3 regions of the Methylobacillus draconifructus genome follow, and region 2 is predicted to be linked to each of the others. Evidence: predicted binding sites of a transcription regulator. Region 2 holds the regulator's gene; each other region holds the start of a gene.
What was found. Region 2 encodes sigma-54, which starts transcription at its own class of promoters, with help from an activator protein. Its sites were predicted from a motif close to TGGCACNNTTCCTGCT; they were not measured.
Positions count from the first base shown of each region.

Region 1 (2,272 bases), on a different contig from region 2:
TGGAGCGCTGGGCAGTCGTGACGTTGGAAAGCACCTGGGTCATTGCTGAGCGGATGTCGGTTCCTTGCTGGAAAAATATCTTGCTGATGGACAGGCCATTCAATGAGACCGATTCCGTGTGTTCGACATCCTCTACTGTTTGATTGAGCCCGCGCAGGGTCGGACTGGTGATGCGGTCTGCAATTTCCTTTGCGGAAAGTCCGTTGTAAGTCCAGGTAACGGCGATCACGGGAATATGGATATTAGGGAATATATCCATCGGCATGTTGCGCAGGACGTAGGGCGTGGACAATACAATTAAAAGCGCCGCGACAATAAAGGTGTAAGGGCGGCGAAGGGCAATATTGACAATCCACATAACTAAAATTTATCTCCGATATTTCTGCTGAATATCTGACGTGACTGCTGAGGAATTCTCACGCAAGGACCGAGATAAATAGCAAAAATCATACCTGAAAATAAACGTAGGAATCCGCCATATAAAAGCTAAAAATTACGAAGAATTGTTTATTTTCAAGCAGCTCCATGTTGATTTTCGATCACCTGTTTTAATTGGTGCAGTCTGAAAGTTGATGTCAAAAAATTCGACTGTATTGGGATCAACATTTTCTTTTGGTTTTCTGTTGTTGCCACAGCAGATTATGGGAAATTTTTTGCTTCTCAAATAAAGGGTTATATTGTTTTTTTATTTTAAATCAATGTATTAATTTATATTGTGGAAGGGGGTGGTTTGGCTGGCACATTAAATGCTCATGAATTGTGGGTTTAACGCATTGGCGTTTTTAAGGTTTAAAAATGCTGATTATCCGACAATTAAGGAATCATCCAAAATGAGAAAAAACGTTAGTTTTTTGATTCTAGTCATGTTGCTTGGCACAAGCTGGGCTATTGCGGCAGAGTCTGAGACAGATGCTTCTGCAAAAGCTGGCACAAGCAGAGGCAAGGATCGCGATTGGGCTTGGCAGCCTATCGCTTCGCCAGCAGTTCCTGCCATACAGCAAAAGAAATTCGTGCGTACGCCCATAGACGCATTTGTGCTTGCCAAGTTGGAAGAGAAGGGTATCAAGCCTTCCCCGGAAGCTAGCCGTGCCGCGTTTATCCGCCGTGCAACTTTAGATGCCTGGGGCTTGATTCCAACCACCGCCGAGGTTGACGCTTTTGTTAACGATAAATCGCCGAACGCCTATGAGAAGCTGGTGGATCGTTTGCTGGCTTCGCCGCGCTATGGCGAGCGCCAAGCGCGCAAATGGTTGGATCTGGCCCGTTATGCCGATAGTACCGGCTTTCAGAATGATTACACCCGTCCTAATATGTGGCGCTATCGCGACTATGTCATCAACGCTTTCAATGAAGACAAGCCGTATAACCAATTTCTCAAGGAGCAATTGGCCGGAGATGAGTTGTATCCCGGCGACAACAATGCATTGATTGCTACCGGGTTCCTGGCTGGCTTTCCCGACAACAAGAATTCGCGCGACTTGATACAGCGCAAATACCAGATCGCGACAGACATTACCGATACGATCGGCACTGCAATCCTGGGTACCACGCTTGAGTGCGCAAGGTGCCACAACCATAAGTCCGACAAGATTACGCAGAAGGACTATTTCGCATTGCATTCGTTCTTTGCCAATGTGAATCTGGTTGAGAACATTCCCGCGCCCAAAGGCCCGGTTGAAATTCAATACGAGCAAGACCTGGCGAAATGGGAAGCAGCGACCAAGGAGCTCAGGGACAAGCGTGCCGCCATCATCGAGCCAATCAGGGCCGCAGCGGAAAAGTACCATCGGGAGCGCTATTTGACCGATAGCCGTGAATCCATCTTTAAGCCCAAGGAGGAATGGAACGCCACGGATCGCTGGGTGCATCATCGCTTGGCCAATGTGACGACCGAGGAGGATTTCGGCGGTTATCTGCGGGTGACGGGCGAAAACAAGGATAGCCCCGAACATATCCCAGCTCATGCCGAAAAGTGGGTGGAATATAAGCGGCTGACGGATGAGTTGAAAAAGCTCGATAAGCTCAAGCCCAGCAAGGGGTCGGATACCATTTCGGCAATGACTGAGCTGGGATACCAGGATGCGCCGCAAAGCTATGTATTCTTCGGTGGCAACCATGAGCGCCCCCTCGACGAAGTGCATCCTGCATTCCCTGCCAACATCACCAGTGAGAAGCCCGTGATCGTGCCAACCGGGTTTTCCTCCGGCCGTCGTACTGCGCTCGCCAATTGGATAGCTAGCCCGACTAACCCATTGACTGCGCGCGTGTTCGT
Region 1 covers NZ_JBJQII010000002.1:547,593-549,864, reverse strand. Annotated here, with positions in the region: gene ACJSDX_RS06425 (efflux RND transporter permease subunit) at 1-358, opposite strand, end outside; gene ACJSDX_RS06420 (DUF1549 and DUF1553 domain-containing protein) at 1,011-2,272, shown strand, end outside.
Region 1: a site for sigma-54 is predicted at 736-751, ahead of ACJSDX_RS06420 (DUF1549 and DUF1553 domain-containing protein). Genes of this name have one in related genera too.

Region 2 (2,272 bases):
GTCAGGGGGTTATCGCCGCCGGCTAACCCTGCTACCCATTTCAGCTTGAGCTTGCGGCGCGTATCCTTGTAAAGCTGGGTAACACTGATTTCAGCCATGTGTGCTTAATACCTTGGGAATGAACAAGCGGAAGGATATGCTGCAAGAGCGCCAAATCCATGCATGAAAAACAGACTTGGCACTCTTTTGCAGCATTTCACGAGGAGGTTACTCGACCGCCTGGTGCTTCAGACCTCCGGATGCCTGGTTGTGGTTGCTGACTTTTTCCTTATGCTTCACTACCTGGCGGTCCAGCTTGTCCGCCAGCGAGTCAATCGCGCTGTACATGCTTTCCGCCCCGCATTCCGCGTGCAGGTCGTTGCCCGGCACATGCAGGGTGGCTTCCGCCTTTTGCACCAGTTTCTCCACGCTCAGCGTGACCTTGAGGTCAATCACATGGTCAAAGTGATTGCTGAGTCGGGCCAGCTTGGACTGCACATATTCGCGCAGGGCTGGGGTAACGTCGAGGTGATGTCCGGTCAGGTGCAAATTCATAACGCTCTCCTTACTTGAAAACGCGCAAATCAAAGCGACTTGCGCTGGTTGGCCGCGGGTATCTGTAGAGACTCGCGGTATTTCGCTATGGTTCTTCTTGCAACAACTATGCCTTGTTTGCCGAGGATGTCGGTAATCTGGTTGTCAGACAGCGGCTTCTTCGGGTTTTCCTCGCTCACCATCTGCTTGATCAACGCGCGGATCGCCGTGGCGGAGCAAGCACCGCCAGACTCCGTCGCAACATGGCTGCCGAAGAAATACTTCAACTCGTACACGCCGCGCGGTGTGAGCATGTACTTTCGCGTCGTCACGCGCGACACGGTGGATTCATGCAGGCCCAACTCGTCGGCGATCTCGCGCAGCACCAGCGGACGCATGGCGACTTCGCCATGCTCGAAGAAGTTGCGCTGCCTGTCCACAATCGCCTGCGACACGCGCAGGATGGTGGAAAAACGCTGCTGGATGTTCTTGATCATCCATTTCGCTTCCTGCATCTGGCTCATGAGGTATTGACTGGAGCTATCGCGATTACGTTTCAGGATGCCGGCATAAAGCTGGTTGATGCGTAGCTTGGGCACCACTTCGTCATTGAGGCTGGCGATCCAGATACCCTTGACCTTCTTCACCACGATTTCGTGCTGGATGTAGTGGTCCGAGGTGATATGGCTGAACTCGCCGCCCGGGCGCGGGTTGAGCTGGATCACCAGCTGCTGCACCGTTTTCAGGACGTCGTCGTCGCAATGCAGCAGCTTGCGCAGGCGCGTGTAATCGCGGCTCGCCAGCAAAGGCAAGTGTTGCTCTGCAACCTTGATCGCCAGATCAACAAAAGGCGTTTCTGCGGGCAGGGCGCGCAGTTGCAATGCCAGGCACTCCGCAAGGTTGCGGGCGCCAATACCAGGGGGATCCAGGTTCTGGATATGCTTGAGCGCGGTTTCGAGTTCGAGCAGGTCGATTTCGAGCTCTTCCGGCAGCAGCTCGGCCAGCTCTTCCAGCGACTGCTCGAGGTAGCCGTCGTCGTTGATGGCGTCCACCAGCACCATTGCCAAGGTCTGGTCGCGTTCGGACAACGGCAGCAGCTTGATCTGGCTCAATAGGTGCTCGCGTAGGGTAAGGTTGACCGCTTCCTGGAAGCTGAAGTCGTTGTCGTCGTCATTGTTGGCGCCGCCCTCTTCCCAGCGGTTGCTGCCCTGGAAAGATTCGAAGTAATCGTCCCCTCCGCCGAATTCGTCAACGCGCGGCAACTCCTCGCTGGCTGGCGCAGGTGCCTCGCTGGCGGGAGCGGCGACCGCGGCATCCGGAGCGGGACTGTAGCTTTCGGACATCTCGGCAGCCCCGTCCGGACCGTCTATGCGCTCCAGCAAGGGGTTGGCCTGCAGCAGCGACTCCAGCTCCTGGTTGAGTTCCTGCGAAGACAGCTGCAACAGCTTGATCGACTGCTGCAACTGCGGCGTCAATGCCAGGTTCTGGGAAAATTTTAGCTGTAGACTTTGTTTCATCTCTCTAATTCTGCGTTGACTACAGGCGGAAATCCTTGCCCAAGTAAACTTCTCTTACACTTTCGTTATGTATGATCTCGCTGGGCTTCCCCGATGCGAATACGCGGCCTTCATTCACGATGTAGGCGCGATCGCATATGCCCAATGTTTCACGGACATTATGGTCCGTGATCAGTACCCCGATATTGCGCTCGGTCAGGAAACGCACGATCTTCTGGATGTCCAGCACGGCAATCGGGTCG
Region 2 covers NZ_JBJQII010000004.1:96,171-98,442, reverse strand. Annotated here, with positions in the region: gene hprK (HPr(Ser) kinase/phosphatase) at 1-98, opposite strand, end outside; gene hpf (ribosome hibernation-promoting factor, HPF/YfiA family) at 208-534, opposite strand; gene ACJSDX_RS09325 (RNA polymerase factor sigma-54) at 564-2,030, opposite strand; gene lptB (LPS export ABC transporter ATP-binding protein) at 2,050-2,272, opposite strand, start outside.

Region 3 (2,272 bases), on a different contig from region 2:
GTGATCGACAAAGGCAGGCAAGGCCAAGCGCCTTCCCTTGAGCTGGTGCGGCTCGGCAATCCCGGAATCGGGCCTCACCAGGATCGCCTGCCACTCGTCTATCCACGTCAACCCGATCAGGCGCGTAGGCGCATATTGCGCACGGGCGGCGATCGCCAGCAAGTTGCCCCCTTCGCGGATGAGGGTAGGCAACTGGTGGTCATAGTGATGCCGGTTGTATTCGCGCGGGCCGTCCTGCAGAGTGGAGACGGTAATCCCATCCTTTGCAAACTCCTCATCCAGCCAGCCCAGCTTATAGGCAATGCCGGTGGCAGTCGGCACCGGACAACGGGTAAACCAGATCTGGTCTACACTATTTATTAGCTCACTCATTGCCGACCCCTCGATTAACCCAGGTCAGTCGCTGGCAGCAGGTTCAAGCCCTTGGCCTGGTCGTAAATCTTGGCCATCTTCCATTGCTGCGCCAACACCCCAGGACCGTAATCACGGGATCCGCCAATCGCGTCCGCCAAGGTCTGGATTTGCGCGCCCTCTTCAAGGATGAGGATAAACTCGGCGGTCTTGCGCAAACCCTGCTTGCCCCAAACGGTAGACCCGCCATTGGCTTCCAGGATTGCCGTGTTGTGCGGATTCAGCTTGATCTGGTCAAGAATGAAATCCACTTCTTGCTGGCGGCGGTCTATATAAATAGGAATTTCACGAATCAGGTTATAACGCTGCACCGGAACGTAACGGATTGGCAATGTACGATGGGTTTGCGCCCAGGCGCCCAGATAGGGGGAATGCACATGTGAAATCGTCGTGATGTCCGCATGCTCCTTGAAGAGCTTGGTGTAGCGGGTCGAGCCGGCGGCGCTTCCCTTGCCCAGCACCACATTGCCTTCAAAGTCCACGACGACCGCCTGCAAGCCACGGCCATCCCAATTGAACGGGCCGGGATCATTCACGATGACCAGCTTTTCCTCGCCGGGCACGCGCTCGACAAAGCCCACCGTCCCGTTAGCAGTAATGGTGCCGGTATTGCGAAACGCGGCAAACGCGATCTTGGCGTCAGCCAAGACTTGTGCAGCAAAAGCTTCTAGATCGTTTTCTGTCTCAATTGCGGTTATGGTCATCATTCACCTCTGTAGTCATCATGAAAGGCAGGCGGGACCTGCCGGGCATCTTGATAACTAAAGTGGCAAAACACATGCCAAGAGCAATCCACCCTATAAAATTGCACAATACCCTATGTATTTCATACACATACATCCAGCACAAAAAGTACTTGGCTCCAACCCATCTGTTTAAAAATCAACAGTTGCTGCAATACAAACAGTGGATGCCATTGAATAATTGCTCAGGAAACAACAACCGTTCTCCAGCAGTTTTTTTATTCCAAAAAAGAATATAAATATAAAAATATAGTTTTAGACCAGCTAAAGGATTGTGCGTATATTGTGGGAAGTTTCTACATAGAAAGTCCTAAGCAATGCATGCTGAACTATGGAATTATGAGCGGGCATTCGAAAGCGCTGATCACGTCATCACGCACCCCAATCCCAGCTCTGTCAGCCTATCCGTGCGCGCAAGCGCGCTGGTCTTCAGCGACCCCAGGTCCCAGGGGTTATTGAACCTGATTGAAAAAATTGCCGCCAGCAACGCCACCGCCCTGATCATTGGCGAAACCGGCACTGGCAAGGAGTTGATTGCCCGTCATATCCATGCGCTAAGCAATCGGCGCGATGGCCCTTTCCAGGCCATCAATTGCGGAGCTTTTTCAGAAACCCTGGTAGAAAGCGAATTGTTCGGTTACGAGCGTGGCGCCTTCACGGGAGCGACAAGCGCCAAGACCGGGTGGTTTGAGTCTGCCAATGGCGGCACCTTGTTTCTTGATGAAATAGGCGACCTGCCTCAATCGACGCAGGTCAAATTATTGCGAGTGCTGCAAGAACGTGAGGTCGTGCGCCTGGGTTCACGCAAATCCACACCGATCGACGTCCGTCTGATAGCGGCCACCAACGTGGACCTAGAAGAAGCGGTACGTGCCGGGCGATTCCGCGAAGACTTGTATTACCGCATCAAGGTAGTGCCTGTCGATTTGCCGCCTTTACGTGAGCGCCCTGGCGATATCCTGCCCCTGGTCGAGCATTTCCTGAACGTCTACAAGTCGCGCTTGCATACCGACATCCCCAAGCTCGCGCCAGAAACCATTCAGCAATTGCTTCATTATCCGTGGCCGGGAAATATCCGCGAACTCGAGAATGTCATCCACCGCGCATTGTTGATTTCA
Region 3 covers NZ_JBJQII010000005.1:250,186-252,457, forward strand. Annotated here, with positions in the region: gene ACJSDX_RS12375 (ABC transporter substrate-binding protein) at 1-372, opposite strand, end outside; gene ACJSDX_RS12380 (class II aldolase/adducin family protein) at 387-1,058, opposite strand; gene ACJSDX_RS12385 (sigma-54 interaction domain-containing protein) at 1,472-2,272, shown strand, end outside.
Region 3: a site for sigma-54 is predicted at 1,180-1,195, ahead of ACJSDX_RS12380 (class II aldolase/adducin family protein). Genes of this name have one in related genera too.